4 regions of the Cedecea selenatireducens genome follow, and region 2 is predicted to be linked to each of the others. Evidence: predicted binding sites of a transcription regulator. Region 2 holds the regulator's gene; each other region holds the start of a gene.
What was found. The regulator CRP, encoded in region 2, controls carbon source genes, mostly activating them, when cyclic AMP is high. The targets are predictions, from matches to a motif close to ATGTGANNNNNNTCACAT.
Positions count from the first base shown of each region.

Region 1: the regulator CRP is predicted to act here: its motif matches at 1,616-1,633, upstream of hpt (hypoxanthine phosphoribosyltransferase).
Region 3: the regulator CRP is predicted to act here: its motif matches at 1,991-2,008, upstream of udp (uridine phosphorylase).
Region 4: the regulator CRP is predicted to act here: its motif matches at 2,613-2,630, upstream of ACE38U_RS17715 (nucleoside-specific channel-forming protein Tsx).

Region 1 covers NZ_JBHIKW010000015.1:68,347-72,160, reverse strand. Annotated here, with positions in the region: gene ACE38U_RS19770 (glucose/quinate/shikimate family membrane-bound PQQ-dependent dehydrogenase) at 1-1,579, opposite strand, end outside; gene hpt (hypoxanthine phosphoribosyltransferase) at 1,761-2,297, shown strand; gene can (carbonate dehydratase) at 2,359-3,039, opposite strand; gene ACE38U_RS19755 (ABC transporter ATP-binding protein) at 3,137-3,814, shown strand, end outside.
Region 2 covers NZ_JBHIKW010000025.1:14,669-18,482, forward strand. Annotated here, with positions in the region: gene ACE38U_RS21860 (phosphoribulokinase) at 1-400, shown strand, start outside; gene ACE38U_RS21865 (OsmC family protein) at 438-842, opposite strand; gene crp (cAMP-activated global transcriptional regulator CRP) at 1,156-1,788, shown strand; gene ACE38U_RS21875 (YccS/YhfK family putative transporter) at 1,850-3,814, shown strand, end outside.
Region 3 covers NZ_JBHIKW010000019.1:26,322-30,135, forward strand. Annotated here, with positions in the region: gene metE (5-methyltetrahydropteroyltriglutamate--homocysteine S-methyltransferase) at 1-1,010, shown strand, start outside; gene ACE38U_RS20810 (dienelactone hydrolase family protein) at 1,049-1,876, opposite strand; gene udp (uridine phosphorylase) at 2,131-2,892, shown strand; gene rmuC (DNA recombination protein RmuC) at 3,035-3,814, shown strand, end outside.
Region 4 covers NZ_JBHIKW010000012.1:9,216-13,029, reverse strand. Annotated here, with positions in the region: gene secD (protein translocase subunit SecD) at 1-151, shown strand, start outside; gene secF (protein translocase subunit SecF) at 162-1,133, shown strand; gene ACE38U_RS17715 (nucleoside-specific channel-forming protein Tsx) at 1,486-2,364, opposite strand; gene ACE38U_RS17710 (SadB/YajI family lipoprotein) at 2,727-3,287, opposite strand; gene ACE38U_RS17705 (hypothetical protein) at 3,319-3,447, opposite strand; gene nrdR (transcriptional regulator NrdR) at 3,442-3,814, shown strand, end outside.

The DNA of each region.
Region 1 (3,814 bases), on a different contig from region 2:
TAGCGGCGCCCTGCGGGACCGGTTGTTCCGGCGCAGGAACCACTAACTTACCGTCGCGACGATCCAGCACGAAGATATTGCCGGTTTTGGCCGGAGCGTAAACTACCGGAACCTTATTGCCGCTCTTGTCGGTGATGTCGGCAAGGGTTGGCTGGGCAGGCATGTCCATATCCCACAGGTCGTGGTGTACGGTCTGATAGGACCAGGCCAGCTTACCGGTGGTGGCATTCAGCGCCACAATGCTGCTGGCGTAACGCTCCTGCTCAGGCGTGCGGTTGCCGCCCCAGATGTCCGGCGTAGTCACGCCCATCGGCAGATAAACCAGATCCAGTTTTGCGTCATAAGCCGCCGGAGCCCACGAGTTCGGGGAGTTCAGCGTGTAATGATGCCCGTCATCCGGGATAGCGTTTGGATCTTTCGCGCCTGGGTCAAACGCCCACAGCAGTTTACCGGTGTTAACGTCAAAACCACGTATCACGCCGGAAGGTTCGCGAGTGGAAAAGTTATCGGTCACCGCCCCGGCAATCACAATCACCTTGTCGGTCACGATAGGCGGTGAAGTCGGCTCATACATCCCTGGCGTGGTCACCGGCTGATTGGTTTGCAGGTTCAGGATGCCTTTGTTCGCAAAGCTCTCACACAGCTTGCCGGTGTCGGCATTAAGAGCAAACAAGCGACCGTCGTTCACCGGCAGAATAATGCGGCGAGGACAGTCGGCCACAACGTCCGCAGAGGCGTTGTCTGCGGTGGCCTCGTGGTAAGAAACTCCCCGGCAGGTCACGTGCTGGAACGAAGGATCGGTATTTAACTGAGGGTCAAACTTCCACTTCTCTTTCCCGGTAGACGCATCCAGCGCGAACAGCTGCTGGTGCGCGGTACACAGGTAAAGCATGTCCCGAATTTTGATCGGGGTGACTTCGTTGGTGATTTCGCCCGGGTCGGTAGCACGCTTCACGTCGCCGGTCTGGAAGCGCCAGGCTTCCTTCAGCTGGCCCACGTTTTGGGTGGTGATCTGCTTGAGCGGAGAAAAACGCTGCCCTTCCTGATTGCGGCCATAAGCTGGCCAGTCGGCATCAGGAATGGAAGACCCGGCGGCAGCGGCGGTGTTATCCAACTGCAGCGTACCGTTGATCTCTTGCGGGTCGTTAAAGCCCGCCCAGACCAGCACAACGGCGGTAATCAACAGGGAAACCACCAGCGATGCCGCCGCGCCGCTTGCTGGAATTACCAGGCGGCGAGACACAAACGGCAGCAGAAGCCAGACGCCGAAGAACACCAGCACGTCGCAGCGTGGCGTCAGCGCCCAGAAGTCGAAGCCGACTTCCCAGACGCCCCAGGCCATAGTACACAGTAGCAGGGCTGCGTAGAGCCAAAGCGCAGAGGCTTTGCTTTTCCACAGCAGCCAGGCGACGCCGAGCATCACCAGGCCGGCGATCGGGTAATACCACGACCCGCCGATAGCCACTAACCATATCCCGCCAAAGAGTAAATAGAGCCCGCAAAGAACGGCAAAGAGGGCTGAGAGGGTCACAAATAGTTGCGATCCGGTTTTATTTGTATTCACAATTATCACACTCATAAAGGTTTGATAGCATTTAATTATAGTTATTAACAAGTGTGATGGTTGTCACATTTATGGCTTTTTTTTGAAGTGCGGATGTGAAGGCCATTTGCTGGTATACTCCTCGCCTCAATATTTTGTGTTGGCTGCAGGTTCACCAGCATTAAATGATTTGTTTTTAAATCATATGGTTAGAGATATGAAACATACTGTTGAAGTGATGATCCCGGAAGCGGAGATCAAAGCCCGTGTTGCTGAACTGGGTCGTCAAATCACCGAACACTATCGCGACAGCGGCAGTGACATGGTGCTGGTAGGTCTGCTGCGCGGTTCATTTATGTTCATGGCGGATCTGTGCCGTGAAGTGCAGGTATCCCACGAAGTCGATTTTATGACCGCCTCCAGCTACGGCAGCGGCATGTCCACCACTCGTGACGTGAAGATCCTCAAAGATCTGGATGAAGACATTCGCGGGAAAGACGTGCTGATCGTCGAAGACATTATCGACTCCGGCAATACCCTGAGCAAAGTGCGTGAAATCCTGAGCCTGCGCGAGCCAAAATCTCTGGCCATTTGTACGCTGCTGGACAAACCAACCCGCCGCGAAGTGAACGTTAACGTTGAATACGTTGGTTTCTCTATTCCGGACGAGTTCGTTGTGGGCTACGGCATCGACTACGCCCAGCGCTATCGCCACCTGCCGTTCGTCGGCAAAGTGGTTATGCTCGACGAGTAAAAGTCGCTAGCTAACAAAAAAGGGCCTTAAGGGCCCTTTTTGCTATCCACTTTTGCCGGGATTACTGCGAAGCTGCGCGATTCCGGTGGCTATGGTGGGTATTTTTCAGATTGGAAATCCCGCTGCGGTAACCCTGCTCAAGTGACTCACGGCTGGTGGCCGTCACTTCGAGGTCGCGCAGGCGTCCGTCGTGAATCCCATAGACCCAGCCGTGAACCGTGACCTTCTGGCCGCGTTTCCAGGCTGACTGCATGATGGTGGAATGGCCGATGTTGTACACCTGTTCCATGACGTTCAGTTCACAGAGCGTATCCATCCGCTGTTCCGGTGCCAGTTCCCCTAAGAGCGAACTATGCTTGAACCACAGGTCGCGAATGTGCAGCAGCCAGTTGTTAATTAAGCCCAGCTCCGGGTTCTCTACCGCAGCCTGCACGCCGCCGCATCCGTAGTGACCGCAAATAATAATGTGCTCAACTTCAAGCACGTCTACGGCGTACTGCACAACGGAAAGGCAGTTCAGGTCGGTATGAACAACCAGGTTTGCCACGTTGCGGTGAACGAAGAGTTCGCCTGGTTCCAGGCCGGTAAGGCGTTCAGCGGGAACGCGGCTGTCGGAGCAGCCAATCCAGAGAAAGCGGGGTTTTTGTGCCTGGGCAAGCCTTTCGAAGAAACCGGGGTCTTCCTCAACCAGCATTTTTGACCAAAGTTCATTATTGCTGATAAGGGAATCAATATCTTTCATGTGAGGTTAACGCCTGTCACCCGAGAAGTGCGATGGGGTAATATAGGGTAACTCAACGAATTTTCAAACAAGTACCGAATAAGGTAAGCGAATATCCATGACAATTGCATTGGAACTGGAACAGTTAACGAAAACCTATCACGGTGGCGTCCAGGCGCTGCGCGGCATAGATCTTCGTGTTGAGGCGGGCGATTTTTATGCGCTGCTCGGCCCTAACGGTGCGGGCAAATCCACCACTATCGGCATCATCAGCTCGCTGGTGAATAAAACCTCCGGCCGCGTGCGGGTGTTTGGTTACGACCTGCAAAAAGACGTGGTTAACGCCAAGCGCCAGCTCGGCCTGGTCCCGCAGGAATTCAACTTCAACCCGTTTGAGACGGTGCAGCAGATAGTCGTGCATCAGGCGGGCTACTACGGCGTTGAGCGCAGCGAAGCGATAGCGCGTAGTGAAAAGTATTTAAAACAGCTCGATCTGTGGGAAAAACGCAACGAACGTGCCCGTATGCTTTCCGGTGGGATGAAGCGCCGCCTGATGATTGCTCGCGCGCTGATGCACGAGCCAAAGCTGCTGATTCTGGATGAACCCACCGCTGGCGTAGACATTGAACTTCGCCGCTCAATGTGGGGGTTCCTGAAAGATCTTAACGATAAAGGCACCACCATTATTCTGACCACCCACTATCTGGAAGAGGCCGAAATGCTGTGCCGCAACATCGGCATTATCCAGCGCGGTGAACTGGTAGAGAACACTTCCATGAAATCGCTGCTTTCCAAG
Region 2 (3,814 bases):
TAACCTGGAATGGATTCAAAAACTGGTTCGCGACACCGGCGAACGCGGTCATTCGCGGGAGGCGGTGATGGACTCCGTCGTGCGTTCGATGGACGATTACATCAACTTTATTACCCCGCAGTTTTCACGCACCCATATTAACTTCCAGCGCGTCCCAACGGTGGATACCTCTAACCCGTTTGCCGCCCGGGCAATTCCGTCGCTGGACGAAAGCTTCGTGGTTATCCACTTCCGCGGCCTGGACGACATCGACTTCCCTTATCTGCTGGCGATGCTGCAAGGATCGTTTATCTCCCACATCAACACCCTGGTGGTGCCTGGCGGAAAAATGGGGCTGGCGATGGAGCTGATTATGGGGCCGCTGGTGCAGCGACTGGCGGAAGGCAGGAAGATTGCCTGATTCGGCAGAGGCGGCGTGAATGCCGCCTTTTTGACGCTTAAGCTTCGATCACTTCATAGCTGTGGGTAATGTTTGCCGCTTTCCCAAGCATGAGCGCTACCGAGCAATACTTTTCAGCAGAAAGATCGACTGCGCGAGCGACGGCGCTATCCTTCAGCTCTTTTCCGCTAACCACAAAGTGCAGATTAATATGGGTGAACAAACGCGGCGCTTCTTCGCGGCGTTCCGAAGTCAGCTTCACCTCACAGTCCGTCACGTCGTGGCGGCCTTTTTGTAAAATCGACACCACGTCAATGGCGCTACAGCCGCCCGCCGCCATCAGCAGCATTTCCATTGGGCTTGGCGCTTTATCGCCAGAATTACCGTCCATCAGGATCTGGTGGCCAGAAGCGGACTCACCGAGGAAGGTCATGCCTTCCACCCATTTAACACGTGCCTGCATTTTGCCTACTCCAGTTGAGAAAATATTCTTTCAGATTACGCGCCTACGTGAAAACTGGCAACGTAAGGCGATCCAGGTCATGCTGAAACGAGACAAGACAAGACACTTACCAAAAGCTATGCTAAAACAATCCGGATGCTGCTGCTATACAGAGAAGTTTATGCCGTAAGCAGAGGAAACGACTAATTACAGGCCGCAGGAGTGACCTGCCCGCCAGTTCCCAGGGTTTGGGAAAATTTCACGATTGCAACGCCAGACAAGAGGTTCCGAGTCTTGTCTTTGGTAGCCAGTTTATAACAGAGGATAACCGCGCATGGTGCTTGGCAAACCGCAAACAGACCCGACTCTCGAATGGTTCTTGTCTCATTGCCACATTCATAAGTATCCGTCGAAGAGCACGCTGATTCACCAGGGTGAAAAGGCGGAGACGCTGTACTACATCGTCAAAGGCTCCGTAGCTGTTCTGATTAAAGATGAAGAAGGCAAGGAGATGATCCTTTCTTATCTGAATCAGGGTGATTTCATTGGTGAATTAGGTTTGTTCGAAGAAGGCCAGGAGCGTAGCGCCTGGGTTCGCGCCAAGTCAGCCTGTGAAGTAGCTGAAATTTCTTATAAAAAATTCCGCCAGCTGATTCAGGTCAACCCGGACATTCTGATGCGTCTGTCTTCCCAGATGGCGCGTCGCCTGCAGGTGACCTCCGAGAAAGTCGGCAACCTCGCCTTCCTCGACGTGACCGGCCGTATCGCACAGACGCTGCTGAACCTGGCTAAACAGCCGGACGCCATGACCCACCCGGACGGGATGCAGATTAAGATCACCCGCCAGGAAATCGGTCAGATCGTGGGCTGCTCCCGCGAAACCGTTGGCCGTATTCTGAAAATGCTGGAAGACCAGAACCTCATTTCCGCACACGGTAAAACGATTGTCGTTTACGGCACTCGCTAATTAGCCCCATAAAGGCGTGTCGCTTCGGTAACACGCCTTTTTTGTCTCTACAATTCAGGCTATGTGGAAGAGATTAATTTATCACCCGGAAGTTAACTACGCGCTGCGGCAAACCCTGGTGCTGTGTTTACCCGTGGCTATCGGCCTGATTCTCGGCAGCCTGCAAAATGGCCTGCTCTTCTCGTTAGTGCCTGCCTGCTGCAACATTGCCGGGCTGGACACGCCGCATAAACGCTTCTTCAAACGCTTGATCATCGGCGGCAGCCTGTTCGCCGTTAGCAGCCTTATCATGCAGCTGCTGCTGCTTTACACCCACGTCCCGCTGCCTGCGATATTAATCGTCATGGCCCTGCTGCTCGGCGTCACGGCGGAGATAAGCTCGCTGCATGCTCGCCTGCTGCCCGCGTCGCTGATTGCCGCCATTTTTACGCTCAGCATGGCCGGCAACATGCCTATCTGGAAACCGATGGTGCTCTATATCTCCGGCACCATCTGGTACGGCGCGTTTAACTGGTTCTGGTTCAGGCTATGGCGTGAACAGCCGCTCAGAGAGTCGCTCAGCCTGCTGTACCGCCAGCTTGCGGACTACTGCGAAGCAAAGTACAGCCTGCTGACCCAGCATACGGATCCTGAAAAAGCGCTACCGCCGCTGCTGGTACGTCAGCAGAAAGCCGTCGACCTGATAACGACCTGCTACCAGCAGCTGCATATGCTGTCGGCCAATCAGCAAAATGGCTACAAACGCCTGCTACGCGCTTTCCAGGTCGCCCTGGATTTGCAGGAGCACATTTCGGTTAGCCTGCATCAGCCGGAAGAGGTCCAGAAGCTGGTCGAGCAAAGCCATGCCGAGGCGGTGATCCGCTGGAACGCCCGAACCATCGCCGCGCGCCTGCGGGTGCTGGCAGACGATATTCTCTACCACCGCTACCCGACGCGCTTTACCATGGACAAGCAGATCGACGCCCTGGAAAAGATCGCCCGCCAGAACCCGGATAACCCGGTCGGGCAGTTCTGCCATTATCACTTCAGCCGCATCGGCCGGGTGCTGAAAACCCAACGCCCGCTGTATGTAAGGGATTTAATGGAAGATCGGGAGCGCCGCCTGCCGTTCTTCCCGGCCCTGAAAAACTATCTCTCCTTCAAGTCATCAGCGCTGCGCAGCTCCGCACGTTTAGGCGTAATGTTGACGATTGCCAGCCTGCTCGGGTCCTTCTTACATCTGCCTAAACCGTATTGGATCCTGATGACCGTGATGTTCGTGACGCAAAACGGCTACGGCGCCACCCGGGTACGTATCGTGCACAGGGCGGCTGGCACCATGGCAGGGCTGTGTATCGCCGGCATCACCCTGCACTTCCACGTCCCGGACAGCTACACCCTGCTGGCGATGCTAATGATTACCCTGGTGAGCTATCTGTTCATTCGCAAAAGCTACGGCTGGGCCACCATCGGCTTTACCGTCACGGCGGTATATACCCTGCAGCTCATTACCCTGAGCGCCGAAAGCTACATCATTCCACGGCTTATCGACACGCTGCTCGGCTGCCTGATTGCCTTTGGCGGCATGATCTGGCTTTGGCCACAGTGGCAAACTGGCCTGCTGCGCCAGAACGCCCACGACGCGCTCGAGGCCGACCAGGATGCGATTCGCCTGATATTGAGCAACGATCCGGAACCCACGCCTCTGGCCTGGCAACGAATGCGGGTCAACCAGGCGCACAACGCGCTCTTCAACTCGCTCAACCAGGCGATGCAGGAACCCGGATTTAACTCTCATTATCTGGCAGACATGAAGCTCTGGGTGACCCACAGCCAGTTCATCGTCGAGCATATCAACGCCATGACAACTCTGGCGCGCGAGCACAACATGCTCACGCCGGACCTGGCGCAAAAGTACCTGCAGTCTTGTGAAATAGGCTTACAGCGCTGCCAGCAAAGGCTGGAGTATGACGGGCCTGGCGGATCGAACGACGCCAATATTCTGGATGCGGACACGCTGCCCACGGGGCCGTTAAGCACCATGGAG
Region 3 (3,814 bases), on a different contig from region 2:
GTGAACGTTTCAATCTGCCGGCGTGGCCAACGACGACCATCGGCTCCTTCCCGCAAACGACCGAAATCCGTGGCCTGCGCCTGGACTTCAAGAAAGGGAAGCTGGATGCCAACAACTACCGCACCGGCATCGCCGAACACATTAAACAGGCGATTGCCGAGCAGGAGCGTCTGGGCCTGGACGTGCTGGTGCACGGCGAAGCCGAGCGTAACGACATGGTTGAGTACTTCGGCGAACATCTGGATGGTTTTGTGTTTACTCAGAATGGCTGGGTGCAGAGTTACGGCTCCCGCTGCGTTAAGCCGCCGATTGTTATCGGTGACATCAGCCGTCCTGAGCCAATCACCGTTGAGTGGGCGAAATACGCGCAGTCCCTGACCGACAAACCGGTAAAAGGCATGCTGACCGGCCCAGTCACGATTCTTTGCTGGTCCTTCCCGCGCGAAGATGTTTCTCGCGAGACTATCGCGAAGCAGATTGCCCTGGCCCTGCGTGATGAAGTGGCGGATCTGGAAGCTGCGGGTATCGGTATCATCCAGATTGATGAGCCCGCTCTGCGTGAAGGTTTACCGCTGCGTCAGTCCGACTGGCAGGCTTATCTGGCGTGGGGCGTGGAAGCCTTCCGACTGAACGCCGCCGTGGTGCGTGACGACACCCAGATCCATACCCATATGTGTTACTGCGAGTTCAACGACATCATGGACTCTATCGCGGCGCTGGATGCAGACGTGATAACCATCGAGACCTCTCGTTCCGATATGGATCTGCTAGAGTCGTTCAAAGAGTTCGAATACCCGAACGAAATCGGGCCGGGCGTGTATGACATTCACTCCCCAAACGTTCCGGATGTGGAGTGGATTGAAGCGTTACTGAAGAAAGCTGCGGAGTCCGTACCGGCAGAGCGCCTGTGGGTTAACCCGGACTGCGGCCTGAAAACGCGCGGATGGCCAGAAACTCGTGCGGCGTTGGCGAACATGGTGCAGGCGGCGCAGAACCTGCGTAGCGCATAGTTCTAAAAACAAAATGGGGGCAACTGGCCCCCGTTTTTCTATTTCCTCACGCCATACCGCTTAAACCAGGCCAGCATCCTTTCCCAGCCGTCTTTGGCCGACTCTTCATGGTAACTCGGGCGGTAATCTGCGTTAAAAGCATGGCCGGCTTCCGGGTAGACAATGATTTCCGCATTGGCATTTGCCGCTCGCAGCGCCTGGCGCATCGTCTCAACGCTTTCCTGAGAAATCCCGGTATCCTGGCCGCCATATAGGCCGAGCACCGGGGCATTAAGGTTGACGGCGATATCTACGGGATGATGCGGAGAGTTTAATGTTTTGTCTCCTACCAGCTTGCCGTACCACGCCACCGCGGCTTTAAGCTGTGGATTGTGCGCGGCATACAGCCAGGCAATGCGCCCGCCCCAGCAAAAACCGGTCACCATCAGGCGATGCGCGTCGCCTCCGTTACGGGAAGCCCAACTGGCCACATGGTCAAGGTCGCCCAGCACCTGATTGTCCGGCACTTTTGAAACCAGCCCGCTCAGCAACGTTGGAATATCGGCGAAGTCTCCCGGTTCGCCCTGGCGAAAGTAAAGTTCTGGCGCGATGGCCAGATACCCTTCAAGCGCCAGTCGGCGGCAAAGATCGCGGATATGTTCATGTACGCCAAAAATCTCCTGAACGACGATAACCACAGGAAGCGGCCCATCGGCATTTTTAGGCCGCGCGTGATAAGCCGGCATATTGTCGCCCTGGCTTGGAATGGATGTTTCCCCGGAAACAATGGCATCGTCCGGTGTTAACACGGTGGTGGAAGCGATGGGTGAGGCCGCCGGTGCGAAGCCTTCGCCCGGTGTGTTATGTGTTGTTTGCTTTTGTTTCATGGTTTTCTCCGAACCAGCATTAGCGCAGTGTGATAACTATAGCCAGGATTAGTAGCAAATCTGGTCGCCAAAAAACGCAGATGAAGTTCAAAAAATAGCCCGATCGATTCGTATGTGTGACTTTGGTCACTTATGTGAATACAAATAATGTAATTTGTTTCATTCAAAGTGAGCGTCATCACGAAATTATGCTCAGGGGTTCTGTAAAGTGTCGCTTTGCTTCTCCTGAAACCTACTCAACAGAGGAGTCTGTTATGTCCAAGTCTGATGTTTTCCATCTCGGCCTCACTAAAAATGACCTGCAAGGGGCTACGCTCGCCATCGTCCCTGGCGATCCTGAGCGTGTGGAAAAAATCGCCGCGCTGATGGACAAGCCGGTTAAGCTGGCTGCCCATCGTGAATTCACCTCCTGGCGTGCTGAGCTGGACGGTAAGCCGGTTATCATCTGTTCTACCGGCATCGGTGGCCCTTCTACTTCTATTGCGGTTGAAGAACTGGCGCAGCTTGGCATCCGTACTTTCCTGCGCGTCGGGACTACCGGTGCGATTCAGCCGAACATCAACGTGGGCGACGTGCTGGTGACTACCGCATCCGTTCGTCTTGACGGGGCCAGCCTGCACTTTGCGCCAATGGAATATCCGGCTGTGGCAGACTTCGCTTGTACCACTGCGCTGGTTGAAGCGGCAAAAGCCGTAGGTGCCACGACCCACATTGGCGTAACCGCCTCTTCAGACACCTTCTACCCGGGGCAGGAGCGTTACGATACGCTGTCCGGCCGCGTCGTTAGCCGCTTCAAGGGCTCGATGAAAGAGTGGCAGGAGATGGGCGTGATGAACTATGAAATGGAATCCGCCACGCTGTTGACCATGTGCTCCAGCCAGGGCCTGCGTGCGGGTATGGTTGCCGGGGTTATCGTGAACCGTACTCAGCAAGAGATCCCTAACGCGGAAACCATGAAGAAAACGGAAAGCCACGCGGTGAAAATCGTGGTCGAAGCGGCCCGTCGCCTGCTGTAGTTTTCCCTGTTTTCAATTCGAAGCCGGCGCTCGCCGGCTTTTTTTATGCTTTGCGTAGCGCCTTCCGGAAAATCCCTTTTCATCTGGACATTTATACAGCAGAATTTTATCTTGCCGCTGTTGGTATCGTTTTGGGGGAAGCATGGATATTTCACTGTTGTTTGGGCTGGGCATTGGGCTGGTGGGCTTACTGACCGGTTGGCTTATTGCCAGCCTGCGTGCGGCTCAGCGGCTGGCGGCTTTGCACGAAGAACAGCGTGAAATCTACGGGGAGCTTGCCGCCGCGCGCCAGGAGCTTCAGCAAAGCCAACACTGGCGGGAAGAGTGCGAGCAGCTTAACCGTGAAGTCCGTGCCCAAATGGAAATTAACAGCGGGCAGGAAGCTGACATCCGTGAATTAACCACGCTGCTGGAGCAAACGCGGCTCAATGCCGAAGATAAGCACCGTCAAATGCTCAACAGCGAGCAGCGCCTTAACGAGCAGTTTGAGAATCTGGCAAACCGTATTTTTGAGCAGAGCGGGCGCAAGGTAGAGGAACAGAATCGCCAAAGCCTGAATGTGCTCCTTTCGCCACTTCGCGAACAGCTCGACGGCTTCCGTCGCCAGGTCCAGGAGAGTTTTGGCCAGGAGGCGCGCGAGCGCCATACGCTAACGCACGAAATCCGCAATCTGCAGCAGCTCAACGCCCATATGGCGCAAGAGGCGCTGAACCTCACCAAAGCGCTGAAGGGCGACAACAAAACCCAGGGCAACTGGGGGGAAGTGGTGTTAACCCGCGTGCTTGAAGCTTCTGGCCTGCGCGAAGGTCATGAATACCAGACTCAGGTGAACATCCAGCTTGAGAACAACAGCCGTATGCAACCGGACGTCATTGTTCGCCTGCCGCAGGGCAAAGACGTTGTTATCGATGCGAAAATGACG
Region 4 (3,814 bases), on a different contig from region 2:
CCTGTATGCCGTAGGCACCGGGGCAATCAAAGGCTTTGCTATCACCACCGGTATTGGTGTCGCAACCTCGATGTTTACCGCAATTGTCGGGACTCGTGCCATTGTGAACCTGTTGTACGGCGGCAAACGCATCAACAAGCTGTCTATCTGAGGAGTGCGTTGTGGCACAGGAATATACTGTTGAACAATTGAACCACGGCCGTAAAGTCCACGACTTTATGCGCTGGGATTACTGGGCCTTTAGCATCTCCGGTATCCTGCTGATCCTTTCCGTCGTGATTATCGGCGTGAAAGGCTTCAACTGGGGTCTGGATTTTACGGGCGGAACGGTAATCGAAATCGGGCTGGAAAAACCGGCCGATCTTGATGCGATGCGTGCTTCCCTGCAGAAAGCGGGCTTTGAAGAGCCGCTGGTGCAGAACTTTGGCAGCAGTCGCGACATCATGGTGCGCATGCCGCCTGCCAAAGGTGAAACCGGCGGCCAGGTGCTGGGTAGCAAGGTTGTGAGCGTGATTAACGAAGCAACCAACCAGAATGCCGCGGTGAAACGTATTGAGTTTGTTGGCCCGAGCGTCGGTGCCGATTTGGCTCAAAACGGTGCGATGGCGCTGCTGGTAGCGCTGATTTCCATCCTGGTTTACGTCGGCTTCCGCTTTGAGTGGCGCCTGGCAGCCGGTGTGGTTATCTCGCTTGTGCACGACGTGATTATCACGATGGGCGTGCTGTCGCTGTTCCACATCGAGATTGACCTGACTATCGTTGCGTCACTGATGTCGGTTATCGGTTACTCGCTGAACGACAGCATCGTGGTCTCGGACCGTATTCGTGAAAACTTCCGCAAAATTCGTCGCGGGACGCCTTACGAAATCTTTAACGTCTCCCTGACCCAGACGCTGCACCGTACCTTGATCACTTCAGGCACCACCTTAGTGGTTATCCTGATGCTGTATCTGTTCGGTGGGGCGCTGCTGAAAGGCTTCTCCCTGACGATGCTTATCGGCGTGAGCGTCGGTACGGCTTCTTCTATCTACGTCGCCTCTGCGCTGGCGTTGAAGCTGGGCATGAAGCGCGAGCACATGCTGCAGCAGAAGGTAGAGAAAGAAGGGGCGGATCAGCCGTCCATTCTGCCGTAATAGCGTTTAGAGTCTGATAAAACCGCAGCCTTCGTGCTGCGGTTTTTTTTCGTCCGGTGTTTTTCTCCTGACAGTATGCTGTCAGGAGGGGGTCAGTAGACTCGTGGTTACTGACAACACAGGAGAAAAACAATGAGCGCAATCATCAACTGGTTTGAGATACCCGTTTATATTCATCCGCTTGGGCTGTCATTCTGGGGAGAGGTCTGGCTGCTGGTTGCCTGGGGCGTGTTTATCAGGAGCGCCACGATCGTTCTCTTCAGGCCTTTATTGCTCTTCAGAAGGCCAAAGGTTACCTGCCTGGAAAATAAAAAACCGGCCAGAAGGCCGGTTTTTTGGTCTGCTGTGACGGTTAGAAGTTGTAACCGACAACGAAGTAGCCGCCCCAGCCGGTTGCGCGAACGGTTTCAGTCATCCAGTTTAACTGGGTGCCGTCGTTCCACTGGCCGCCGTTATGGAAGTAACGGGCAACGATTGAGTAATGCAAGTGATCGTAGTTCAGCGACAGGATGTGGCTGGAAGCGATGGAGTTGCTGGTACGCTGCTTCAGACCGTTAGTGCCGTAGTCGCTGTCTTTGCCCAGATCTGAACCCCAGTCAAAGTTGGTGAAACCGATATAGCTCAGGTTACCGCCCCACAGGGAAGTAATCGGCACGAAGTATTTCACCTTGAAGCGGTAGCCATCCCACTCGTTTTCGTTGGTCGCTTTATAGTTCTGCCACTGATACTTGGCATACACGTTCAGGGACAAACTCATTGGCAGGCCGGTATCGATGTCGGTACCCAGACCCATGTACCAGGTGCTTTGGCGACCCGTCGCGTTACGGCCCATGTCGTAAATGTAGTTGTTGGCGAAGTACCACTCTTTGAACGGACCAAAGCTCAGATCGGTGCCGGTCAGCTTATCAATGGAGAAGCGAGGTTCGATTTCCATAAACAGTGGGGAACCGTGGTTCCAGATGCCTTTCGCCTGGGTGTTACCGCCGAAGAAGACTGGCGCATCCATATAGCCGTAGAAATCGAACCAGTCTTTTTTGGCGAAAGCTTCGTATTCCAGGTAGGTATCGTTGCGCAGCTGCGGCCCGAAACGGGTGTGGTAGCTGCCCACAACGTTAACGCTCTGGTGCCACCAGTCGGAGAGGTATTCGCTGTTTTTTGCTTCTTCTGCGCTGGCAGAGAAAGAGCTGGAAAGCGCCAGAACGGTGCCGGCTGCCAGAATAATTTTTTTCATATTTTTAGCCACTGTTTACGTAATTTTGGTGCGATGCGGATGTGAGATGTCATCCATGGCCGCCGGTCTCAGGGGAAGGACCTTTGCAGCGCGTCTATTATAGAAATCCCTGCTCACAAAAAGATGTTCTATTTCACATTCTTCTCATATGCGTAATCGATTGCGTTCACGTTTGCGCACATTAAAAACGGCGTGATTGTACCTGCTTCGTCAAATTACGCAAACGTATGCCGGGTTGTTACATCTAAGTGTGATGCGGATCACTATAAAGGCGGGGGGATAATAGGGGATTTGCTTCACATATTGTGCGAGGCGTGTGAAAGAGTGTGACGAACTCCCTCGCCAGGCAAGGGAGTGGAGGGCTACCGGGCTGGCGCTGGCTGTGCGGCAGAAACCGGCTGAATATCGTGAATGCGTACAAAACCTAACTGCTCAGGCGTAATTCCGGACAGGCGCAGCGGAATCGACACATCGCTGGGTGCAAGAATGCTGGCCGGGGCGTCTATTTGCTGAGTCTGTACGTTCACTTCCTGGAAGCTGTCCGTGGTGCCCTGGATCTGGCCCCATTCTACTTTTCCGCTAAAGGCCGGTAACGGATCGTTAGATTCACCCTGGATCAGCAGCGTGGCGCGGGTGCCGTTAGCTTCTGCCGAGATATTGGTCAGCGACATTTTCAGGTTACCAATCTGGCTGTTCAGGCGAGCCGCCGTGTTTGAACCAGGCAGCAGATAAACGCCGCTGGTGGACTTCGCGTTCAGGGCGTTTTGCTGGGTAAGCTTCACCGTTTGCTGGCTGAGTTTCGTCATCTCCTGATTTAGCGAGCCAATCTGGCTGCGCATCTGACGCACTTCGGTTTGCTGGGCGCAGGCGGTGAGGCTCATCAGGCTTGAAACCAGGATAATTCTTAAGTAAGTCTTTGTCATGGTTGGTTTTTCCTTGTTTTCGTTCGCTGATTTAAGCGTAGTTCCCCGCGCTTGAAAAGTCATATTTAACGCCGTCGGGGCCGGTGCTGTCTTTGTACTCCCGCGACTTCGCGGTAAACTGTTGTTCATCTTTATAATCCCAGCAGGAAACGCTATGCATTGCCCATTCTGTTTCGCCGTGGACACCAAAGTTATTGACTCTCGCCTGGTGGGTGAAGGTTCCTCCGTACGCCGTCGGCGCCAGTGCCTGGTTTGTCACGAACGCTTCACGACTTTTGAGGTTGCGGAGCTGGTGATGCCAAGAGTTGTGAAGAGCAATGAGGTGCGCGAGCCGTTTAACGAAGATAAGCTGCGCAGCGGCATCCTGAAAGCGCTGGAAAAGCGCCCGGTTAACTCTGACGACGTGGAAATGGCGATCAGCCATATTAAGTCGCACCTTCGAGCAACCGGAGAACGTGAAGTCCCGAGTAAACTCATCGGCAACCTGGTGATGGAGCAGCTCAAAAAGCTGGATAAAGTCGCCTATA